3 regions of the Streptomyces sp. NPDC031670 genome follow, and region 2 is predicted to be linked to each of the others. Evidence: riboswitches for the same ligand, from Rfam matches in the RefSeq annotation. Region 2 holds a riboswitch; each other region holds the start of a gene.

Region 1 (7,436 bases), on a different contig from region 2:
GGATCAACCGGCACGCCGACCCGGCGGCCGAGAAGGCCACCGCCAAGGGCTACCGGGCCGGACAGATCGCCTCCGCCGGTCTCGTCTCGCTCGCCCACGGCACCAACGACGCGCAGAAGACCATGGGCATCATCACCCTCGCCCTGGTCACCGGCGGCGTGCTGCACCCGGGCGCCAACCCCCCGCTGTGGGTCATCGTCTCGGCCGGCATGGCCATCGCCATGGGTACCTACCTCGGCGGCTGGCGCATCATCCGCACCATGGGCAAGGGGCTGACCGAGCTGGCGCCGCCGCAGGGCTTCGCCGCCCAGTCCGGTGCCGCGACCGTCATCCTGGCCTCCTCGCACCTCGGCTTCTCGCTCTCCACCACCCAGGTCTGCTCCGGCTCCGTCATGGGCGCCGGTCTCGGCCGCAAGGGCGGAGTGGTCCGCTGGTCCACCGCGACCCGGATGTTCATCGCCTGGGGCCTGACCCTGCCCGCCGCGGGCCTGGTCGGCGCCGGCGCCGAGTTCCTCACCGGCCAGGGCACCTGGGGCATCGTCCTCGTGGCGGTCCTGCTGCTCGCGGGCTCCGGCTTCATCTGGAAGCTGTCGCGCCGCCGGCCGGTCGACCACAACGACGTCACCAACGTCCCGGCCGCCACCCCGGCCGAGCCCGCCGGTGTCGTCACGACCGCGATGGCCGCGGTCACCCCGCCGCCCACCGCCGCCGCCGTGGCCGTCGACCTGACGGCCACCATCCCGGCGCCCGCCCCCGCCGACCCGGCCCGCCCGGCCGTCGTCTGACCCGGCAGCGCTCCCCGAAGGAATCGTCATGCACATCGACTGGGCAGCTCTCGGCACCGTCTTCGGTGTCAGCCTCATCGTCACCGTCGGCCTGGTGGGCCTGTTCACCGTCGGGATCGTCGGCCTCAGCAAGCAGCAGTCGGCCGCGACCGGCAAGGGCACCGTCACCGTGGCCCGCACCACCGCCTACCTCTGCTTCGCGCTCTGCGCGGCGGCCGTCGCGTACGGCATCAACCTGATCGTCGCCAAGTAGGCCGGCGAGCAGCGCCGCACCCTCAACGACCGCCCTCCGGCCCTGCCGGGGGGCGGTTTCCTGTGTGCCTGCGCACACTCTCCCGTCGCAGGTCAGCAGCGAGTTGACGGGCGTTCCCGGGCATGGTGGACTGCCCGAGCCATTTACGGCGGCAGAAGAGGAAGCCGGTGCGAATCCGGCGCGGTCCCGCCACTGTCATCGGGGAATGATCCCCGTGAGCCAGGAACTCTCACCGCCGGTCGACGTCATACCAGGGCGCGGACACCCTGAGTGAGGACATACCGCCATGCGCGCCTGCCTGTTGCCGGCACCTCCCGCACGTACCGGAGCTCCCCGCGGCGTTGCGGCGGGCTGATCCCATGCGTGCCGATCGCACCTTCGCGTACGGCGCCACCGCCGGTCTCCTCGGCGACCTCCTCCTCGGCGACCCCCGCCGCGGACATCCGGTCGCCGCGTTCGGCCGTGCCGCGGCGGCCGTCGAGCGCGCGCTGTGGCGCGACCACCGTGGCTGGGGCGCGCTGCACACCGCTGTGTGCGCCGGAGGCGCCGCGGGCGCCGCGCTGCTCGCCACCCGTGCCGTACGCCGCCGGCCCGCCGCATCCATCGCGCTGACCGCCGCCGCCACCTGGGCCGTGGTGGGCGGCACTTCGCTGGGCCGGGAGGCCCGGGCGATCGGCGCGGCCCTCCAGTCGGGCGACGTCGAGGCGGCCCGCGCGCGGCTGCCGCACCTGTGCGGGCGCGACCCTCAGTCCCTGGACGCGCCCGGCATCGCGCGCGCGGTCGTCGAGTCCGTCGCCGAGAACACCTCGGACGCCGTGGTGGGCGCGCTGGTGTGGGGGGCGCTCGCGGGCGTGCCGGGTCTGGTGGCGTTCCGCGCGGTCAACACCCTGGACGCGATGGTCGGCCACCGCTCGCCGCGCCATCTGCGGTACGGGTGGGCCTCGGCGCGCCTGGACGACGTGGCGGGCTGGCCGGGCGCCCGGCTGACCGCCGCGCTCGCGGTCGCGGCGGGCGGCGCGCCGCGCGCCGCCACGCGCGCGTGGCGGCGGGACGCGGCCAAGCACCCGAGCCCCAACGCCGGTCCCGTGGAGGCGTCGTTCGCGGGGGCGCTCGGCGTACGGCTCGGCGGCACCCTCTCGTACGGCGGCCGTGTCGAGCACCGGCCGGTGCTGAACGGGGACGGCCGCGCGGTGGAAGTGGCGGACATCGAGCGGGCGGTGCGGCTGTCGCGCCGGGTGGGCTGGCTGGCGCTGGGTGTGGCGATCGCGGTGAGGAAGGTACGGACATGAGCGGTGGACTGCTGGTCGCGGGCACCACGTCGGACGCGGGCAAGAGCGTCGTCACCGCCGGGATCTGCCGGTGGCTGGTGCGCCGGGGTGTGAAGGTCGCGCCCTTCAAGGGACAGAACATGTCCCTCAACTCCTTCGTGACGCGCGAGGGCGCGGAGATCGGGCGCGCGCAGGCGATGCAGGCGCAGGCGGCGCGCGTGGAGCCGTCCGCGCTGATGAACCCCGTGCTGCTCAAGCCGGGGAGCGACCGTTCGAGCCAGGTCGTGCTGATGGGCAGACCGGTGGGCGAGCTGAGCGCCCGCGGCTACCACGGCGGACGCCAGGAGGCGCTTCTGGGCACGGTCGTGGACTGCCTGGAGCGGCTGCGGGGCACATATGACGCCGTGATCTGCGAGGGGGCGGGCAGCCCGGCCGAGATCAATCTGCGGCGCACCGACATCGTCAACATGGGCATCGCGCGCGCCGCGAGGCTGCCGGTGGTGGTGGTCGGCGACATCGACCGGGGCGGGGTGTTCGCCTCGTTCTTCGGTACGACGGCGCTGCTGAGCCCCGAGGACCAGGCGCTGGTCGCCGGGTACATCGTCAACAAGTTCCGCGGCGACGTCTCGCTCCTTCAGCCCGGCATCGACATGCTGCGCGGGCTCACCGGGCGGCATACGTACGGGATCCTGCCGTTCGCGCACGGGCTCGGCATCGACGAGGAGGACGGCCTGCGGGTGTCGCTGCGCGGCGCCGTGCGCGAGTCCGTGGTGGCACCGCCGGTCGGCGAGGACGTGCTGCGGGTCGCGGTGTGCGCGGTGCCGCTGATGTCCAACTTCACGGACGTGGACGCGCTCGCCGCCGAACCGGGCGTGATCGTACGGTTCGTGGACCGGCCCGAGGAGCTGGCCGACGCCGATCTGGTCGTGGTGCCGGGAACCCGGGGCACGGTCCGGGCGTTGGAGTGGCTGAGGGAACGGGGGCTGGCGCGGGAGCTGGCGCGCAGGGCGGCCGAGGGGCGCCCGGTGCTGGGGATCTGCGGCGGCTACCAGCTGCTCGGCGAACACATCGAGGACGAGGTCGAGTCACGGGCGGGTTCCGTGACGGGTCTCGGACTGCTGCCCGTGCGGGTGCGGTTCGCGGCCGAGAAGACCCTCGCCCGGCCGGCCGGCGAGGCGCTGGGCGAGCGCGTGGAGGGATACGAGATCCACCACGGCGTCGCCGAAGTGCTGGGCGGGGACCGGTTCATCTGCGATGACGACGGAAACGGCCTGGACGGATGCCGGGTCGGTGCGGTCTGGGGGACGCACTGGCACGGGGCACTGGAGAGCGACGGATTCAGACGACGGTTCCTGGAGCGGGTCGCGAGCGCCGCCGGCCGGCGTTTCGTGCCCGCCCCCGACACGTCGTTCGGGGTGCTGCGCGAAGAGCAGCTGGACCGCCTCGGCGACCTCATCGAAGAACACGCGGACACGGACGCGCTCCTGCGGCTGATCGAGCAGGGCGCGCCCGCAGGACTTCCCTTCATCGCACCTGGAGCACCCGCATGAGCACTGTGCTGTTGTTGTCGACCGCCGACACGGATCTACTGGCGGCCCGGGCCTCCGGGGCGCCCTTCCGGATCGGCAACCCCACCCGTATCGACGTGGCGGAGGAGCTGCCCGCGCTGATCAAGGGCGCGTCGGTGGCCGTCGTGCGCCTGCTGGGCGGCAAGCGCGCCTGGGAGGACGGGCTCGCCGCGCTGAAGGCGTCCGGCATCCCCACGGTGCTGCTGGGCGGCGAGTCCGTGCCGGACGCGGAGCTGATGGCCGAGTCCTCGGCCCCGGCCGGCGTGGTCGCCGAGGCCCTGCGCTATCTGGTCGAGGGCGGTCCCGGCAACCTCGTGGAGCTGTCGCGGTTCCTCTCCGACACCGTGCTGCTCACGGGCGTCGGCTTCGCGGAGCCGCAGAAGATGCCCGAGTGGGGCGTGCACGGCACGCGCGCGTACGTGGAGGGCCGCCCCACGGTCGGCGTGCTCTTCTACCGCGCCCACCAGCTCTCCGGGAACACCGCCTTCGTCGACGTGCTGTGCGACCGCATCGAGGCCCAGGGCGCCAACGCCCTCGCGGTGTACGTGGGTTCGCTGCGCGGCGCGGACCCGGCGCTCTACGAGACGCTGGGCCGGGCGGACGCGCTGATCGCCACCGTCCTGGCGGCGGGCGGCACCACCGCCTCGCAGGCGAGCGCGGGCGGCGACGAGGAGGCGTGGGACATCGGCGCCCTGGCCGACCTGAACGTGCCGGTGCTCCAGGGGCTCTGCCTCACCTCCTCCAAGGCCGCCTGGGAGGCCTCGGACGCGGCGCTCTCCCCCATGGACGCGGCGATGCAGGTCGCCATCCCCGAGTTCGACGGCCGGCTGATCACCGTCCCGTTCTCCTTCAAGGAGCAGGGCCCCGACGAGGTGCCGGTCTACGTCGCCGACCCCGAGCGGGCCTCGCGCGTGGCCGGGATCGCGGTGCGCCACGCCCGTCTGAAGCACAAGCCGAACGCGGAGAAGAAGCTGGCGCTGGTCTTCACCGCCTACCCCACCAAGCACTCGCGCGTCGGCAACGCGGTGGGTCTGGACACCCCCGCCTCCGCCGTCCGCGTCCTGGACGCGCTGCGGGACGCCGGTTACCGGGTGGAGGGCCACCCGGACAACGGTGACGAGCTGATCCACCGGCTGATCAACGCGGGCGGCCACGACGTGGAGTGGCTCACCGAGGAGCAGCTCGCGGCGGCCCCCGCGCGCGTGCCGCTCGCGGACTACCGCGCCTGGTTCGAGAAGCTGGAGCCGGAGCTGCGCGACGGCATGCTGGAGCACTGGGGCGAGCCCCCGGGCCAGTTGTACGTGGACGGCGACGAGATCGTGCTCGCCTCCCTGCAGTTCGGCAACGTCGTGGTGATGATCCAGCCGCCGCGCGGCTTCGGCGAGAACCCGATCGCGATCTACCACGACCCGGACATGCCCCCCTCGCACCACTACATGGCCGCCTACCGCTGGCTGGAGAACAGTTTCGGCGCCGACGCGATCGTCCACATGGGCAAGCACGGCACCATGGAGTGGCTGCCCGGCAAGGGCCTCGGGCTCTCCTCGGGCTGCGGCCCGGACGCGGTCCTGGGCGACCTTCCGCTGGTCTACCCGTTCATCGTCAACGACCCGGGCGAGGGCACCCAGGCCAAGCGGCGCGGCCACGCCACGGTCGTGGACCACCTCGTCCCGCCGATGGCCCGCGCCGACACCTACGGCGACCTGGCCAAACTGGAGCAGCTCCTCGACGAGTACGCGCTGGTGAGCGACCTCGACCCGACGAAGGCCCCGGCGGTGCGGGCCCAGATCTGGACGCTGGTCAAGGCCGCCGAGCTCCACCACGACCTGCACGTCGACGAGCAGCCGGACGACGGCGACTTCGACGAGTTCGTCATGCACATCGACGGCTACCTCTGCGAGATCAAGGACGTCCAGATCCGCGACGGCCTGCACATCCTGGGCGGCGGCCCCGAGGCCGAGCCCCGGGTCAACCTGGTGCTCGCGGTGCTGCGCGCCTCCCAGGTGTGGGGCGGTCAGGCCAACGCGCTGCCCGGTCTGCGCGCCTCCCTTGCCGAGCACTTCGGCCTGGTGGAGAAGGAGCTGCTGGCCGAGCCGGGCGCGCCGGTGAAGGTCCCGGTGGAGCTCACCGACCTGGTCGAGGGCCCCGCGCGTACCGCGGCCGACACGATCGACCTGCTGGAGCACCTGTGCCGCCGTCTGGCGGAGGGCATGGAGGAGCGCGGCTGGTCGGTGCCGGCGTGCGGCCCGCTGGTGGCCGAGGTGCTGGGCGCCGAGCTGCCGGACGCGGTGGCGGTGCTGGAGTTCGCCTGCCGCGAGGTGGTGCCGCGCCTGGCGCGCACGACCGACGAGATCACCCACATCCTGCGGGCGCTCGACGGCGGCTACGTCCCGGCGGGCCCGTCCGGCTCCCCCACCCGGGGTCTGGTCAACGTCCTGCCGACCGGCCGCAACTTCTACTCGGTGGACCCCAAGGCCATCCCCTCGCGGCTGTCCTGGGAGGTCGGCCAGGCGCTCGCCGACTCGCTGGTGGCGCGCTATCTGGCGGACACCGGGGCGTACCCGAAGTCGGTGGGCCTCACCGTGTGGGGCACCTCCGCGATGCGCACCCAGGGCGACGACATCGCCGAGATCCTGGCGCTGCTGGGCTGCCGTCCGGTGTGGGACGAGGCGTCCCGCCGCGTCACCGGCTTCGAGGTGGTCCCGGTCGCGGAGCTGGGCCGTCCCCGTATCGATGTGACGGTCCGCATCTCCGGCTTCTTCCGGGACGCCTTCCCGCACGTGGTCGGGCTGCTCGACGACGCGGTGCGGACGGTGGCGGAGCTGGACGAGCCGGCCGAGTCCAACTACGTCCGGGCGCACGCCGACGAGGACACCGCCGAGCACGGCGACCGGCGCCGCGCCACGGCCCGTATCTTCGGCTCCAAGCCGGGGGCGTACGGGGCGGGTCTGCTCCCCCTGATCGACGCGCGCAACTGGCGCAGCGACGCCGACCTCGCCGAGGTGTACGCGGTGTGGGGCGGCTACGCGTACGGACGCGGTCTCGACGGGCGCGCGGCGCGCGGCGACATGGAGACGGCGTTCCGCCGGATCGCGGTGGCCGCGAAGAACGTCGACACCCGCGAGCACGACCTGGTCGACGCCGACGACTACTTCCAGTACCACGGCGGCATGGTCGCCATGGTCCGCCATCTGACGGGCGAGTCGCCCGAGGCGTACGTGGGCGACTCGGCCACTCCCGACCAGATCAAGACCCGCACCCTGGGCGAGGAGACCCACCGCGTCTTCCGCGCGCGCGTGGTCAACCCGCGCTGGATGGCGGCGATGCGGCGCCACGGCTACAAGGGCGCCTTCGAGATGGCCGCGACCGTGGACTACCTGTTCGGGTACGACGCGACGGCGGGCGTGGTCGACGACTGGATGTACGAGAAGCTCAGCGCCGAGTACGTGTTCGACGAGACGAACCGGGACTTCATGAAGAAGTCCAACCCCTGGGCGCTGCGCGGCATCACGGAACGGCTGCTGGAGGCCGCCGACCGCGGCCTGTGGGCCGAACCGGACGC
Region 2 (7,436 bases):
GCGGGCCGTGGCGCTGCTGGACAAGGAGACCGGCGCTCCGGACTGGTGGAACGTCGGGATCGCCGCCACGGCGCTCCAGGACTGGCCGCTGGCGCGGCGGGCCTGGCAGGCGTACGGACTCAAGGTGCGCGGCTACCAGGAGACGGCCACCGGCGCCGGCGAGCCGCTGGGGATGGAGCTCGGCAGCGCGGCCGTGCGGCTCTCGCCCGAGGGCGAGGCCGAGGTGGTGTGGGGCCGCAGGCTGGACCCGGCGCGGATCGAGGTCCTCTCGATCCCGCTGCCGTCCTCCGGGCGGCGCTGGGGCGAGGTGGTCCTGCACGACGGGGTGCCGCACGGCGAGCGCACGGTCGCGGCCGGGCCCTCCTTCCCCGTCTTCGACGAGATCGAGCTGTGGGCGCCCTCGCCGGTGCCCACCTGGGTGGTGCTCCTGGAGGCCGCCACCGAGGCCGACCGGGACGCCCTGGAGCGCCTCGCGGCCGACGCGGGCTTCGCCGCCGAGGACTGGTCGTCTTCGGTGCGGCTGCTGTGCCGGGCCTGCTCGGAGTCGACGATGCCCAGCGACGAGGGCGACGGCGAGCACCTGGACCCGCACGACCACAGCGAGCCGGGCCACCCCGGCCCGCTGGGCCACCGCACGGCCGGGGACCTGTGGGTACCCGAGCGCGAGTGCGGGATCGCGGCCCCGCCCGGGCTGGTGCGCGGACTGCTCGACGGCTGGGTCGCGGACAGCCCCGACAGCCGCGAGTGGCGGGATCTGGAGGAAGTCTGCTGACCGTGCCCTCAGGGCCTAGGCTGTACGGGTTCGGAACCGGGTTTTCAGGAAGGCGTACGGCGGACATGTCGCAGCAGGAGACGGACCAGCAGGCCGCGAACGACGGGTTCGTCGTCGACACGGAGGACTGCGAGGAGCGCGAGCAGGCGTACCGCGCGCGGGGCACGTCCCGGCCCATCACGGTCGTCGGCAACCCGGTGCTGCACAAGGAGTGCAAGGACGTCACCGAGTTCGACGACAAGCTCGCCGCGCTGATCGACGACATGTTCGCCAGCCAGCGCACCGCCGAGGGCGTGGGCCTGGCCGCCAACCAGATCGGCGTGGACCTGAAGGTCTTCGTCTACGACTGCCCGGACGACGAGGGCGTGCGCCACGTCGGCGTCGTGTGCAACCCGGTCCTGGAGGAGCTCCCCGCCGACCGCCGGGTCCTCGACGAGTCCAACGAGGGCTGCCTCTCGGTCCCCACCGCCTACGCGGAGCTGGCCCGCCCCGACTACGCGGTGGTCCGCGGCCAGGACGCCCAGGGCAACCCGATCCGGGTCCGCGGCACCGGCTACTTCGCCCGCTGCCTCCAGCACGAGACGGACCACCTGTACGGCTACCTGTACATCGACCGCCTCTCCAAGCGCGACCGCAAGGACGCGCTGCGGCAGATGGCGGAGAACACGCCCCGCTACGAGGTCGTCCCGAACGCGTAGCCGTCCGTACGTACGGCGAAGGGCCCCGCACCACGGACGGTGCGGGGCCCTTCGCCGTACGGAGAGGCTAGAACTCCTCGTCGAAGCCCACCGAGCCCTCGACCGCCACCTGGTAGGCGGACGGGCGGCGCTCGAAGAAGTTCGTGAGCTCCTGGACGCCCTGGAGCTCCATGAAGGAGAAGGGGTTCGAGGAGCCGTACACCGGCGCGAAGCCGAGGCGGGTCAGGCGCTGGTCGGCGACGCACTGGAGGTACTCGCGCATCGACGCCGTGTTCATGCCCGGCAGACCCTCGCCGCACAGGTCGCGGCCGAACTGGAGCTCCGCCTCGACGGCCTCCTTGATCATGTCGGTGACCTGCTGCTGGAGCGCGTCGTCGAAGAGCTCCGGCTCCTCCTTGCGGACGGTGTCCACGACCTCGAAGGCGAAGTTCATGTGCATCGTCTCGTCGCGGAACACCCAGTTGGTGCCGGTGGCGAGGCCGTGCAGCAGACCGCGCGAGCGGAACCAGTACACGTACGCGAAGGCGCCGTAGAAGAACAGGCCCTCGATGCAGGCGGCGAAGCAGATCAGGTTCAGCAGGAAGCGGCGGCGGTCGGCCTTGGTCTCCAGCCGGTCGAGCTTCTCGACCTCGTTGATCCACTTGAAGCAGAACTGCGCCTTCTCACGGATGGAGGGGATGTTCTCCACCGCGTCGAACGCCGCCGCGCGGTCGTCCGGGTCGGGCAGGTAGGTGTCGAGCAGCGTCAGATAGAACTGGACGTGCACGGCCTCCTCGAAGAGCTGGCGGCTCAGGTACAGCCGCGCCTCGGGGGAGTTGATGTGCTTGTACAGCGTCAGGACCAGGTTGTTCGCCACGATCGAGTCGCCCGTGGCGAAGAACGCCACCAGCCGGCCGATCATGTGCTGCTCGCCCGGCGAGAGCTTGGCGAGGTCGGCGACGTCGGAGTGGAGGTCGACCTCCTCCACCGTCCAGGTGTTCTTGATCGCGTCCCGGTAGCGCTCGTAGAAGTCCGGGTAGCGCATCGGACGCAGGGTCAGTTCGAAGCCCGGGTCGAGCAGGTTCTTGTCGGTGGAGCTCATTACTGGCAGGCCTCGCAGGACTCGGGGTTCTCAAGGGAGCAGGCGACCGCGTCGGCGTCGGGGGCGGCCTGCTGGACGGGGATGGGGGCGCTGGCCTGCGCGGCGCGGGCGATGCGCGTGGCCGGGCGCGAGCGCAGGTAGTACGTCGTCTTCAGCCCCTGCTTCCAGGCGTACGCGTACATCGACGACAGCTTGCCGATGGTGGGCGTCTCCAGGAACAGGTTCAGCGACTGCGACTGGTCCAGGAACGGGGTACGGGCCGCGGCCATGTCGATGAGGCCGCGCTGCGGGATCTCCCAGGCCGTGCGGTAGAGCGCGCGCACGTCGGCGGGGATCCAGCTGAAGTCCTGGACCGAGCCGCTCGCCTCGCGCAGCGCCTCGCGGGACTGCGCGTCCCACACGCCGAGCCGCTTCAGGTCCTCCACCAGGTAGCCGTTGACCTGGAGGAACTCACCCGAGAGCGTCTCGCGCTTGAAGAGGTTGGAGACCTGCGGCTCGATGCACTCGTAGACGCCGGCGATGGAGGCGATGGTCGCGGTCGGGGCGATCGCGAGCAGCAGCGAGTTGCGCATGCCCACCGAGGCGATCCGCTCGCGCAGCGCCGCCCAGCGCTCCGGCCAGTTCAGCTCGACGTCGTAGTGGTCGGGGTGCAGCACACCGCGGGCCGTACGGGTCTTGTCCCAGGCCGGCAGCGGACCCGAGCGCTCGGCGAGGTCGCAGGACGCCTCGTAGGCGGTGAGCATGATGCGCTCGGCGAGCTTCGTCGACAGGGCCTTCGCCTCGGGGGAGTCGAAGGGCAGGCGCAGCTTGAAGAAGACGTCCTGGAGGCCCATCGCGCCCAGGCCCACCGGGCGCCACTTGGCGTTGGAGCGGCCGGCCTGCTCGGTCGGGTAGAAGTTGATGTCGACGACCCGGTCCAGGAACGTCACGGCGGTGCGGACGGCCGAGTCCAGACGCTCCCAGTCGATCTCGCCGGAGGCCAGTACGAAGGCGCCGAGGTTGACCGAGCCGAGGTTGCAGACGGCCGTCTCGCCGTCGTCGGTGACCTCCAGGATCTCGGTGCACAGGTTGGAGGAGTGGACCGTGTGGCCGGGCTCCGCCGTCTGGTTGGCGGTGCGGTTGGAGGCGTCCTTGAAGGTCATCCAGCCGTTGCCGGTCTGCGCCAGGGTGCGCATCATCCGGCCGTACAGGTCCCGCGCCGGGATCGTCTTCTGGGCCAGACCCGCGGCCTCGGCCCTGCGGTAGGCGGCGTCGAACTCCTCGCCCCACAGGTCGACCAGCTCGGGCACGTCGGCGGGGGAGAACAGCGACCAGGTGCCGTCCGCGTCCACCCGGCGCATGAACTCGTCCGGGATCCAGTGCGCCAGGTTCAGGTTGTGGGTGCGCCGGGCGTCCTCACCGGTGTTGTCGCGCAGCTCCAGGAACTCCTCGATGTCGGAGTGCCAGGTCTCCAGGTAGACCGCCGCGGCGCCCTTGCGCCGGCCGCCCTGGTTGACGGCCGCCACCGAGGCGTCCAGCGTCTTCAGGAACGGGACGATGCCGTTGGAGTGGCCGTTGGTGCCCCGGATGAGCGAGCCGCGCGAGCGGATGCGGGAGTACGACAGGCCGATGCCGCCGGCGTGCTTGGACAGGCGCGCCACCTGGTGGTAGCGGTCGTAGATCGAGTCCAGCTCGTCCAGCGGGGAGTCCAGCAGGTAGCAGCTGGACATCTGCGGGTGGCGGGTGCCGGAGTTGAAGAGCGTGGGGGAGGACGGCAGGTAGTCGAGCCGGCTCATCAGCCCGTACAGCGAGGCGACCTCGTCCAGCGCGCGCACCGAGTCGTCCTCGGCCAGGCCCGCCGCGACCCGGAGCATGAAGTACTGCGGGGTCTCGATGACCTGGCGGGTGATCGGGTGGCGCAGGAGGTAGCGGGAGTAGAGCGTGCGCAGGCCGAAGTAGCCGAAGCGGTCGTCGGCGCCGTCCGCGAGGGAGGCCTCGACCAGCGCGTCGAGCCGGGCCGCGTGCAGCCGCACGAAGTCGGCGGTGCGGTCCGCGATCAGCCCCTCGCGGTGGCCGACCTCGACCGACTCGGAGAACGAGATGGAGCCCTGGCCCGCGGCCTCCTCGGCGATCGTGAGCGTCAGCAGCCGGGCGGCGAGACGGGAGTACGCCGGGTCCTCGGAGATCAGACCCGCGGCGGCCTCGGTGGCGAGCCCACGCAACTCCGCCTCGTCCGAGCGCGCGTTGCGTCCGCGCAGCGCGGCGGCGGCGACCCGGCCGGGGTCGGTGTCCACCAGATCGGCGGTGAGGTCGGTCAGGGTCCGCAGCAGCGCGGTCCCGGGGGCGTCGACCGACTCCTCGGTGATCGCTGAAGCGGGATCCGCAGGGGCGATGGTCACGTGGGGGCACTCCTCGCTCGGCACGGGGCCTCGGGGAAGTGCGCGGGCACACGGACACACCCCCTCGGGGGTACGCCGCGTCCACTGCCCATTCCGCGAGGCCCGGACGTCTCGGCACCCGGACCGGACGGTCAGGGCGGGCTGTTCGGCAGGTCCTCGGACTGAACAAGTACGCGAATGCGTACCAGTACACCGTTGCGGGACAGTTCCGGATTTGCACCGGATTCCCCTGCGGCGACAGCGAGCATGAGCATACATCTTGTGCCGGGCGGTCGTGGCGCCCCCACATGTTGTGTCGCATCCGTACCGGAGTGTGTGTGCTGGGTAGTTGCTTCACTGCGGGCCGGCGGGGGCTTGTCGCGCGGTTCCCCGCGCCCCTGAGGGGGTTGCGGATGCCCTAGGCCGGAACCGCGAGGCGGTCGTGGGCATTCCCCCGAGCCACGAAAACGGGCCGCCGGGTTTCCCCGGCGGCCCGTCTCATGTTGTCCGGCTCAGTGCGCCGAGCCCGCCGTCGCCGGGGGCAGTTCGACCTCCACGCCCGGGTCGCCCGCGTCCGCGGTGTAGTCCTGCGGGGACGTCTCGTCGGCCCCGTCAGGGGCCTTCACGGCCCGCAGGACGAACGTGAGGACCACCGTGACCGCCACGTTCAGGACGAAGGCCGTCAGGCCGATGTAGCCGATCTCACCGATGCCGGGGATCTCCCTGGAGCTGCCGCCGAAGTGCTTCTGGGTGGGGGAGGCGACCCCGTACGCGGCGAGCGTGCCGTACGCCATGCCGACCGCCCAGCCCGCGAGCAGCGCCCAGCGGTGGAACCAGCGCGTGAACAGACCGCCCACCAGGGCCGGGAAGGTCTGCAGGATCCAGATGCCGCCGAGCAGCTGGAAGTTGATCGCGACCGTCTTGTCCATGGTCAGGACGAAGACCAGCGCGCCCACCTTCACCAGAAGCGAGACGATCTTGGAGACCTGTGCCTCCTGCTTGGGCGTGGCGTCCGGCTTGATGAAGTCCCGGTAGATGTTGCGGGTGAACAGGTTCGCCGCCGCGATCGACATGATGGCCGCCGGGACGAGCGCGCCGATGCCGATCGCCGCGAAGGCCACGCCCGCGAACCAGTCCGGGAACATGTCCTCGAAGAGCTGCGGGATGGCCAGCTGGCCGTTCTTGACCTTGACCCCGGCGGCGATCGCCATGAAGCCGAGCAGCGCGAGCAGCCCCAGCATCAGCGAGTACAGGGGCAGGATCGTGGTGTTGCGGCGGATGACGTTGCGGCTGCGGGAGGAGAGGGTCGCCGTGATCGAGTGCGGGTACATGAACAGCGCCAGCGCGGAGCCGAGGGCGAGCGTGGCGTAGGTCCACTGGCCCGCCTCGCCGGGCACCAGCGCGCCGGTGGGCTTGCCGGCCGCGTTGGGCGTCTCGAACTTGTGCCGGGCCGCCGCGAAGATGTCGTCGAAGCCGCCGAGCTTGATCGGGATGTAGATGATCGCCACCAGGATGACGATGTAGATCAGCGTGTCCTTCACGAACGCGATCAGGGCGGGGGCGCGCAGACCCGAGGAGTAGGTGTACGCGGCGAGCACCGCGAACGCGATCAGCAGCGGCAGGTCCTTGACGAACCAGTTGCCGGAGCCGCCGATGCCCATCACGTCCAGCACCGCCTGGATGCCGACGAGCTGGAGCGCGATGTAGGGCATCGTGGCGAGGATGCCGGTGACCGCGACCGCGAGCGAGAGGCTCTTGGAGCCGAACCGGCCGCGTACGAAGTCCGAGGTCGTCACATAGCCGTGCTTGTGCGAGACCGACCAGAGCCGCGGCAGGAAGGTGAAGATGAGCGGATAGACGAGGATCGTGTACGGCACCGCGAAGAACCCGGCCGCGCCCGCCGCGTACACCGCCGCCGGGACCGCGACGAAGGTGTACGCCGTGTAGAGGTCACCGCCGAGCAGGAACCAGGTGACCCAGGTGCCGAAGGAGCGCCCGCCCAGCCCCCATTCGTCGAGGCTGTGCTCGTTCTCGGCGCGGCGCCAGCGGGCGGCCATGAAGCCGACGACCGTGACGGCGAGGAAGAAGAAGATGAAGACGCCGAGCGCGACGCCGTTCACCCCGTCCTTGGCTGCGAGCGTCACTTGCCCTCACCCGCCTTGCGGCCCTGCTGGTCACGCTGCCACAGCTTGTACGCGAGCATCGTGAGCGCGGTGGATATGACCACCCACAGCATCTGGTACCAGTAGAAGAACGGGATCCCGGCGAGGGCCGGGTCGGCCTTCGCGTACGAACCGACCCACAGCATCGCCACGAAGGGCGCGATCAGGCAGAGCGCGATGACCACGCGCACCGGCGTGATCACCGCTCTCGGCGTTTGCGTTGTTTCCGGCATGGTGGCTCCGTCCCCTCACTGTGCTCACCTGTTGTAATGCGCACGAAATCTAGGGGACGGAATCCCGCCACGGAACCCCTGTACCGGATACCGGACGTGAACCGGCGGCCGGCTCAGCCGGCCGGCTGCCTCA
Region 3 (7,436 bases), on a different contig from region 2:
GGGTTTCACGGGCAAGGTGTGGGTCTGGGCGCCGAAGGAGTACGACGACCCCAAGTACGAGAAGAGCGGCTTCCCCGTCCTGATCGCCCTGCCCGGCGGCCCCGGTTTCCCCAACAACTACTGGATGGACAACAACCTCAAACTGGAGTCGTCCATCTCCAAGTGGGCCGAGGAGGGCAAGGGCAAACCGTTCCTGCTGGCCATGCCGGTGCTCAACCCCAAGCCGGACGACGGCGGGCTCTACTGGGACGGCAGCGACATCCCCGGCCAGCCCAAGATGGGCACCTGGCTCACCGAGGACGTGCCCGACCTCATGCGGCAGAACTTCCGCACGATCAAGTCGCGCGACGGCTGGGCCTTCATGGGCTCCTCCTCCGGCGGCTTCGCCGGACTCAAGGCCGTCCTGAAGCACCCCGACAAGTTCAAGGCCGTCATCGCCTCCGGCCCCGACATCGTCCCGGACTCCCCGCTGTGGAACGGCCACCCCGAGGAGAAGGCGGAGAACAACCCCGAGGTGCTCTCCAAGCGGCTCATCGCGGCCAAGGGACCGGACGTGTACCTCGCCTTCCAGTACGGCACCAAGGAGTCGTCCGTCATCCCCAAGGTGAACAAGTACATCGCCACCTACGGCAACAAGGGCCCGATCCACACCCACCTCGAAGTCATCCAGGGCGGCCGGCACAACGCCCTGACGTATGTGAAGGGGATGGACGCGAGCAGCATGCAGTGGATCAGCGAACAGATCGAGGGACCCACGCCGGCGTCCTGATCCGGGACCGGCAAACCCGGGGGACGCCCGGACCGGGGTGCCTGCCCTCGGGGCGGTGAGCGGGCCCGGGGTGAGGAGCCACCACGCCCGGCGCCTTCCGATCCACCCCAGGGTGTACATCCATGGGTCCACCCACCGGGCGTGAGGTTCGCTCGTCGGGTTGATGTGGCTCCACCCGCCGACGCGGCACGCTTGCGGACATGCTGAGTGATCGACACGAGCCGACGACACGTCACAGGACACCGGGCAAGCGCAGACTGAGGTCTGCGGTGGCCGCTCTCTGCCTGGCCTCGGGTGCCACCGCGCTGTTACCCGCGCCCCCGTCCTCCGCGGCGGAACCGGACGGCAGTCGGGTGGGCGACCACGGCCGCACCGCCCAGATCCGCCGCACCGCGTACGGAATCCCGCACGTCCTGGCCAAGGACTTCGGCGGGCTGGGGTATGGATACGGGTACGCGTTCGCGCAGGACAACCTGTGCCAACTGGCCGACCAGGTCATGACCATGCGCGGGGAGCGCTCCCGGTATCTCGGCCCCACCGGGACGACCGCCGACGGTACGCCCAACCTGGCGAGCGACACCTACCACCAGGGGCTGCGGCAGGCGGGTACGGTCCGGCGGCTGCTCGACCGCCCGGCGCCGCTGGGTCCGACGCCCGAGCTGCGCCGGATGGTCGAGGGATACGCCGACGGGTACAACCGGTACCTGCGCGAGACCGGTGTCGCCCGGCTGCCGGACCCGACGTGCAAGGGCAAGCCCTGGGTCGGCCCGATCAACGCCATGGACATCTGGACCCTCGTCCACGAGGTCAACGGGGCCGCGGGAGCGTCCGGATTCCAGCAGACCATCGCCACCGCGACCCCGCCGGCCGCCGACAAGGCCGCCAAACCCGCACGCGAGGGGTCGGCGGCACACGACGCCCGGGTGACCGCCTCGAAGACGCCCACGCTCCCGGCGGCCACCCCGTCGAGGAGCACCCGGCCGTCCCGTGACGAGCTGGGCAGCAACGGCTGGGCGCTCGGCCGTGAGGTGACCCGCGGCCACGACGGCATGCTGCTGGCCAATCCGCACCTGTCATGGATCGGCGCCGACCGCTTCTACCAGGTGCAGTTGACGATCCCGGGCGTCATCGACGTCGCGGGCGGGAGCATCTACGGCACCCCGCTCATCGAGATCGGGCACACCCGCACCCTCGCCTGGACACACACCACGAGCTACGCCGACCACGCCTCGCTCTACCGCCTCACCCTCGCGCCGGGCGACCCGACGAGCTACCTCCTCGACGGAAAGGCGGTGCCCATGGACCGCCGGGTCGTCCCGGTGACCGTCCGGGGCACCGACGGCAAGCTCTCCACCGTCACCACCACCCTCTACACCTCCCGGTACGGGCCGGTCCTCGCCGACGGCTGGACACGCACCGAGGCGTACGCCCTCAGGGACGCCAACGCCGACAACCTCCGCTCGACGAACGAGTGGCTGGCGATCGGCAGGTCACAGTCCGTGGCCCAGCTCAGGCAGGCGCACCAGACGTACCAGGGCATCCCCTGGACGTACACGATCGCCACGGACTCCACCGGCACCACGTACTTCAACGACTCCTCCGCCGTGCCGCATGTCACCGACGACCAGCTGAAGCGATGCGCCCTGCCGGGCGAGGACAACGACCTCCCGGGCGTGCTCGACGGTTCCAGCTCGGCCTGCGACTGGGGCAGCGACCCCGACGCGGTCGTCCCGGGCGTCTTCGGCCCCGGCCACCAGCCCCGGCTGACCCGGACCGACTACGTGGCCAACTCCAACAACGACTCGGCCCTGACCAACCCCTCGGCGCCGCTCACCGGCTATCCGAAGATGTACCGCGTCGGCGCGCCCCTCGGACCGCGTGCCCAGCTCGGACTCCGGATGATCGCGGACCGGCGCGACGGCACCGACGGCCTCGGCGCACCGGGGTTCACCCTGTCCACCCTCCGGGCGAGCATGCTGGGAGACCGCAACTACACGGCGGAGCTGGGGCGGGACGACGCGGTCGCGATGTGCCGCGCGCACCCCGTCCTGACCGCGACCGACGGCACCGAGGTGGATGTGCGCGCCGCCTGTGACGTGCTGGCGGCCTGGGACACCCGCGACGACGCCGACAGCCGTGGATCCGTGGTGTGGCACGCGTTCCGTACCCGAGTGAACGGTCCGCACCCGTGGTGGCGCGTTCCGTACGACCCGGCCCGGCCGCTCACCACTCCGCGCGGCCTCAACGGCGAAGAGCCCCAGGTGCGGCGGGCGCTGGCCGACGCCGTGCGCGAGCTGGCCGCCGACAAGGTGCCGCTGGACGCGCCGATCGGCAGGGTGCAGCGCTGGGCGGGGATACCGCTGCCCGGCTGCTCCGGCGCCGAGGGATGCTTCAACGTCGTCAACGCGACACCCACGTCCGGCAGCGGCGGCGCCACCCGCCCCGCCTCCCCGCAGGACCACGCCTCCGGCTCCAGCTTCGTCATGGCCACGGAGCTGACACCCCAGGGCCCCCGCACGCGGACGATCCTCACCTACGGGCAGTCCGCCAACCCGAAGTCGCCCCACTACACCGACCAGACCGAGCTCTTCTCGCGCAAACAGTGGGTCACGGAACGGTTCACCGAGGCGGAGATAGCCTCCGACCCGCGTCTGCGGATCACCGTCCTGCGCGGCTGACTCATGGCGGGGCCCACCGGCAGGCTCCCGGAATGTGATCTGCAATACCCCTGCTCGCGGCCAGACTTGCAGGTGAGGCGGGTCGCACCTACGGTTGGCGGGCCGTGGTGTTCGGGAAGACCGGTGCAAGACCGGAGCGGCCCTCGCCACTGTGATCGGGCCCCATGTCGTTCAGGCCATGAACGGCTTCGGGTAGCCCGTCCCGTTGTGCCACTGGTGGCCGTAGGCCGCTGGGAAGGCGGGGACGGTGCGACACCCGGAAGCCAGGAGACCGGCCACGGCATCTCGCGTAATGATCCACGAGGTGCTGGAGCGTGAACGAATGACCCTGCCCACCCCTGCCGCCACATTCCACTGGCGGCGCGAGGACACCGTACGTACCGCATGGCTGCTGGCGGTGATCGCCGCCCTGCATGTCGTCGCGTTCGGCATCCTGTTCCTGCTGGTCGTGCCCGAGCACTACGAGGTCGGCTCGAAGACGTTCGGCCTCGGACTCGGCGTCACCGCCTACACCCTCGGTATGCGGCACGCCTTCGACGCCGACCACATCGCCGCGATCGACAACACCACCCGCAAGCTGATGGCCGACGGCAAACGGCCGGTGTCGGTCGGCTTCTGGTTCGCGCTCGGGCACTCCAGCGTCGTCGTCGTGATGGCGGCGCTGGTCGCCGGGGGTGCGCAGCTCGCGGGCACCCTGATGAACGACGACTCGCCGACCCACCAGACCCTCGGTGTGGTCGGAACGACCGTCTCCGGATCGTTCCTCTACCTCATCGCCGCACTCAACCTGCTGGCCCTCGTCGGCATCCTGCGGGTGTTCCGGGCCATGCGCGCCGGGACGTACGACGAAGCCGAACTCGAACAGCACCTGGACTCCAGGGGGTTCATGAACCGTCTGCTGGGCCGCTTCACCAAGTCGATCACCCGGCCGGGCCAGATGTACCCGCTGGGCTTCCTCTTCGGGCTCGGCTTCGACACCGCCACCGAGGTCACCCTGATGGTGATGGCCGGCTCGGGCGCCGCCGCCGGGCTGCCCTGGTACGCGGTGCTGTGCCTGCCGCTGCTGTTCGCGGCGGGGATGAGCCTGTTCGACACCATCGACGGCACCTTCATGAACTTCGCGTACCAGTGGGCGTTCTCCAACCCGGTGCGCAAGGTGTTCTACAACCTCACCATCACGGGACTGTCCATCGCGGTGGCCTTCCTGATCGGCACGATCGAGCTGGTGGGTGTGTTGCACGAGAAGCTGGACCTGCGGGACGCCGTCACCGGGTGGGTCGCGGGCCTCGACCTGGACAACGTGGGCTTCATCATCGTCGGTCTGTTTGTCGTGGTGTGGGCGGCGGCGCTGGCGTACTGGAGGTTCGCCAGGGTCGAGCAGCGGTGGGCGGTGCGCGCCGCCGCGACAGCCGCACTGCCGGGCAGGGCCCGGCCGGGCGCACCCCGCGACGAGCCCGCACCCGCACCCCGCGACGAGACCGCGTCCGCGCCGGACGTTGTCAGCTGAAGGCCGTGGCGTTCGCCGCCGCCCAGTCCGCGAACGTGTGCGGAGCCCGGCCCAGGAGCCGTTCCACGTCCGGGCTCACCCGTCGCTCCTCGGGTGTGGGCTCGCCGAGGATGCGAAGCGTGCCCTCGACGACCGGCTCCGGCATGAAGCGCAGCAGCAGCGCCCGCGCCTCGGTCCGGCTCTGCTCGACGAACCGCACCGGCGCTCCCAACGCGTCCCCGATCGCCCGCGCCTGCTCGCGCGGCGAGACAGGGGCCGGTCCGGTCAGCTCGTACGTCCGGCCCGCGTGGATCCCGTCGCGCAGGGCCACCGCGGCGACGGCGGCGATGTCGGCCGGATCGACGACGGGCAGGCCGACATCGCCGAAGGGAGCGGTGACCGTCCGGTCGGAGCGGATCGAAGGGGCCCACATATAGGTGTTGGAGGCGAAGCCGCTGGGCCGTAGGACCGTCCACTGGAGGCCCGACTCCCGTACGGCGTCCTCGAAGGCGCGCAGCCGGGCGTGCGCCAAGGAATCCGGGCGGGTCGCGGTGGCCTGTGAGGACTGCAGGACCACCCGCCGGACTCCGGCGGCCCGCGCCGTGCCGAGAATGGCGTACGGGTCGAGGCCGTCGCCGCCCCCGGGGACGAGGAGGTACAGGGCCTCGGCCCCGTCGAGCGGGCGCTTCAGGCTCTCGGGCCGGGCCGGATCGGCTTGCCGGAACTCCACGCTGCCGGGCACGTGATCCGTGGGCGTACGGCGGGAGAGGGCGGTCACGCGCTCGCCCGCCGAGGCGAGGTTCCGTACGAGATGCCGACCGACGTTCCCGGTGGCTCCGGTCACCACAATCATGGTTTCTCCCTGGCTGGTTGTGAGGTGCTGGCAAAGACGGCGCGACGCTCGATCTTTCTGCTGATCCGTTCGCGCTCGATCTGTACTCATCCTCGGAGCCAAACTGGCCATCTCCTGGCCAGTTTCCGAAAGAGAATGACCGGCATGAGAGCCGATCGACTGGTGGCGACCTTGTTGTTCCTGCAGACCCGGGGGCGGGTGACAGCGCGCGAGGTCGCGGTGGAGCTGGAGGTGTCCGAACGCACCGCGCGCCGCGATCTGGAGGCGCTGGCGAGCGCCGGCATCCCTGTGTACTCGCAGCACGGCCGGGGCGGCGGCTGGTCCCTCGTCGGCGGCGCGCGCACCGACCTCTCCGGGCTGACCGCCGCCGAGATCCGTGCCATGTTCCTGGTCGCGGGCCCGTCGGCCGTCTCGCCCGAACTGCGCACGGCGCTGCGAAAGTTGATCCGGGCGCTGCCCGCGCCGCTCCGGCCGGACGCCGAGGCGGCGTCGAAGGCGGCCACCACGGACGGTACGGACTGGTCGCGCCGGCCGGTCACGGCGGGCACGCCCCTGCTGGACGCGTTGCAGGAGGCGGTGGTGGACGGCCTGCGGGTCCGGCTCGGATACGTCCGCCCCGGCGGGCCGGCCGGCACCCGCACGGTCCACCCACTCGGCATCGTCACCAAGGCGGGAGTCCCCTACCTCGTGGCCGGTACGGAGAAGGAGCAGCCGGACGCGGGGGAGGAGAGCGCCGGACCCGGCCGAGCCGGGCTGCGGATCTTCCGGCTCGACCGGGTCACCTCCGTCGAGTCGACCGGGGATCCCGTTGTCCGGCCGGACGGATTCGACCTGGCCACGGCGTGGCGGACGCTGGCCGCGCCGATGGAGGAGCGGATGCGCGGGGCGACCGTCCGGGGGAGGGCCGAGCCCACGGCGGAGCGCGTCCTGACCGGGCTGTTCGGCGGCCGGCTGCGTCTGGGCGGGCAACGGGCCGACGGTTGGCTGGAGATGGAGATCGAAGGGCCGTCCCCGGAGGTGGTGGCCGCACAGCTCGCCGGGCTCGGGGCGCGCGTGGAGATCCTGGAACCTCCCGAGGCCCGGGAGCGCCTGGCGGAACTCGCGGCCGAACTAGCGGCGCTCTACGGCTCGGCGTAAACGGCCGGATGGCCAGAGGTCCAAACCGCCGGATGGCCCGACGGTGAAAACGGCCGGGCGGCCAGGCGGCCGGACGGCCAGACGGTGTGAACGGCTGGATAGCGAAGGGGCCGGAACGGAGTTCCGTCCCGGCCCCTCACCGACCGTCGGTCACCCGGCGGCCAGCACCGCCTTGCGGTGGCTGAACGTCTCGATGGAGTAGCGGCCGTGGTAGTTGCCCATTCCGCTTTCGCCGACGCCACCGAACGGCAGGTCGGAGACGGTGAGATGGGCCAGCGGCAGCCCGAGGCCGAGACCGCCCGAGGAGGTCTCGGCGGCCAGCCGCTCCCGGGTGGTGTCGGACTCGGTGAAGGCGTACAGCGCCAGCGGCTTGTCGCGGTCGTTGATGAAGTCGATGGCCTCGTCCAGGCCCGGCACCGGCACGATGGGCAGGATCGGCCCGAATATCTCCTCGCGCATCACCGGCGAGGCGGGGTCGACATCGCCGAGGACGGTCGGCGCGAGGTACTTGGT

What was found. A riboswitch is a leader RNA that binds a small molecule or an ion and turns the genes downstream of it on or off. The one in region 2 is predicted to bind cobalamin.
Region 1: linked by a shared signal. The riboswitch ahead of ACZ5ID_RS13540 (cobalamin biosynthesis protein) and the one ahead of ACZ5ID_RS29395 (ribonucleoside-diphosphate reductase subunit alpha) in region 2 are both predicted to bind cobalamin.
Region 3: linked by a shared signal. The riboswitch ahead of nicT (Nickel transporter NicT) and the one ahead of ACZ5ID_RS29395 (ribonucleoside-diphosphate reductase subunit alpha) in region 2 are both predicted to bind cobalamin.

What each region holds. Positions count from the first base shown of each region.
Region 1 is NZ_JBVILC010000006.1:33,339-40,774, forward strand. Features, by position in the region: gene ACZ5ID_RS13530 (inorganic phosphate transporter) at 1-785, shown strand, start outside; gene ACZ5ID_RS13535 (hypothetical protein) at 814-1,038, shown strand; cobalamin riboswitch at 1,145-1,341, shown strand; gene ACZ5ID_RS13540 (cobalamin biosynthesis protein) at 1,398-2,327, shown strand; gene ACZ5ID_RS13545 (cobyric acid synthase) at 2,324-3,856, shown strand; gene cobN (cobaltochelatase subunit CobN) at 3,853-7,436, shown strand, end outside.
Region 2 is NZ_JBVILC010000020.1:61,744-69,179, reverse strand. Features, by position in the region: gene ACZ5ID_RS29410 (tetratricopeptide repeat protein) at 1-772, shown strand, start outside; gene def (peptide deformylase) at 838-1,470, shown strand; gene ACZ5ID_RS29400 (ribonucleotide-diphosphate reductase subunit beta) at 1,538-2,551, opposite strand; gene ACZ5ID_RS29395 (ribonucleoside-diphosphate reductase subunit alpha) at 2,551-4,929, opposite strand; cobalamin riboswitch at 5,060-5,199, opposite strand; gene mctP (monocarboxylate uptake permease MctP) at 5,421-7,052, opposite strand; gene ACZ5ID_RS29385 (DUF3311 domain-containing protein) at 7,049-7,303, opposite strand; gene ACZ5ID_RS29380 (GntR family transcriptional regulator) at 7,434-7,436, opposite strand, start outside.
Region 3 is NZ_JBVILC010000009.1:2,083-9,518, reverse strand. Features, by position in the region: gene ACZ5ID_RS18345 (alpha/beta hydrolase) at 1-769, shown strand, start outside; gene ACZ5ID_RS18340 (penicillin acylase family protein) at 970-3,447, shown strand; cobalamin riboswitch at 3,536-3,741, shown strand; gene nicT (Nickel transporter NicT) at 3,740-4,954, shown strand; gene ACZ5ID_RS18330 (NAD(P)H-binding protein) at 4,947-5,786, opposite strand; gene ACZ5ID_RS18325 (helix-turn-helix transcriptional regulator) at 5,931-6,923, shown strand; gene ACZ5ID_RS18320 (aldehyde dehydrogenase family protein) at 7,074-7,436, opposite strand, start outside.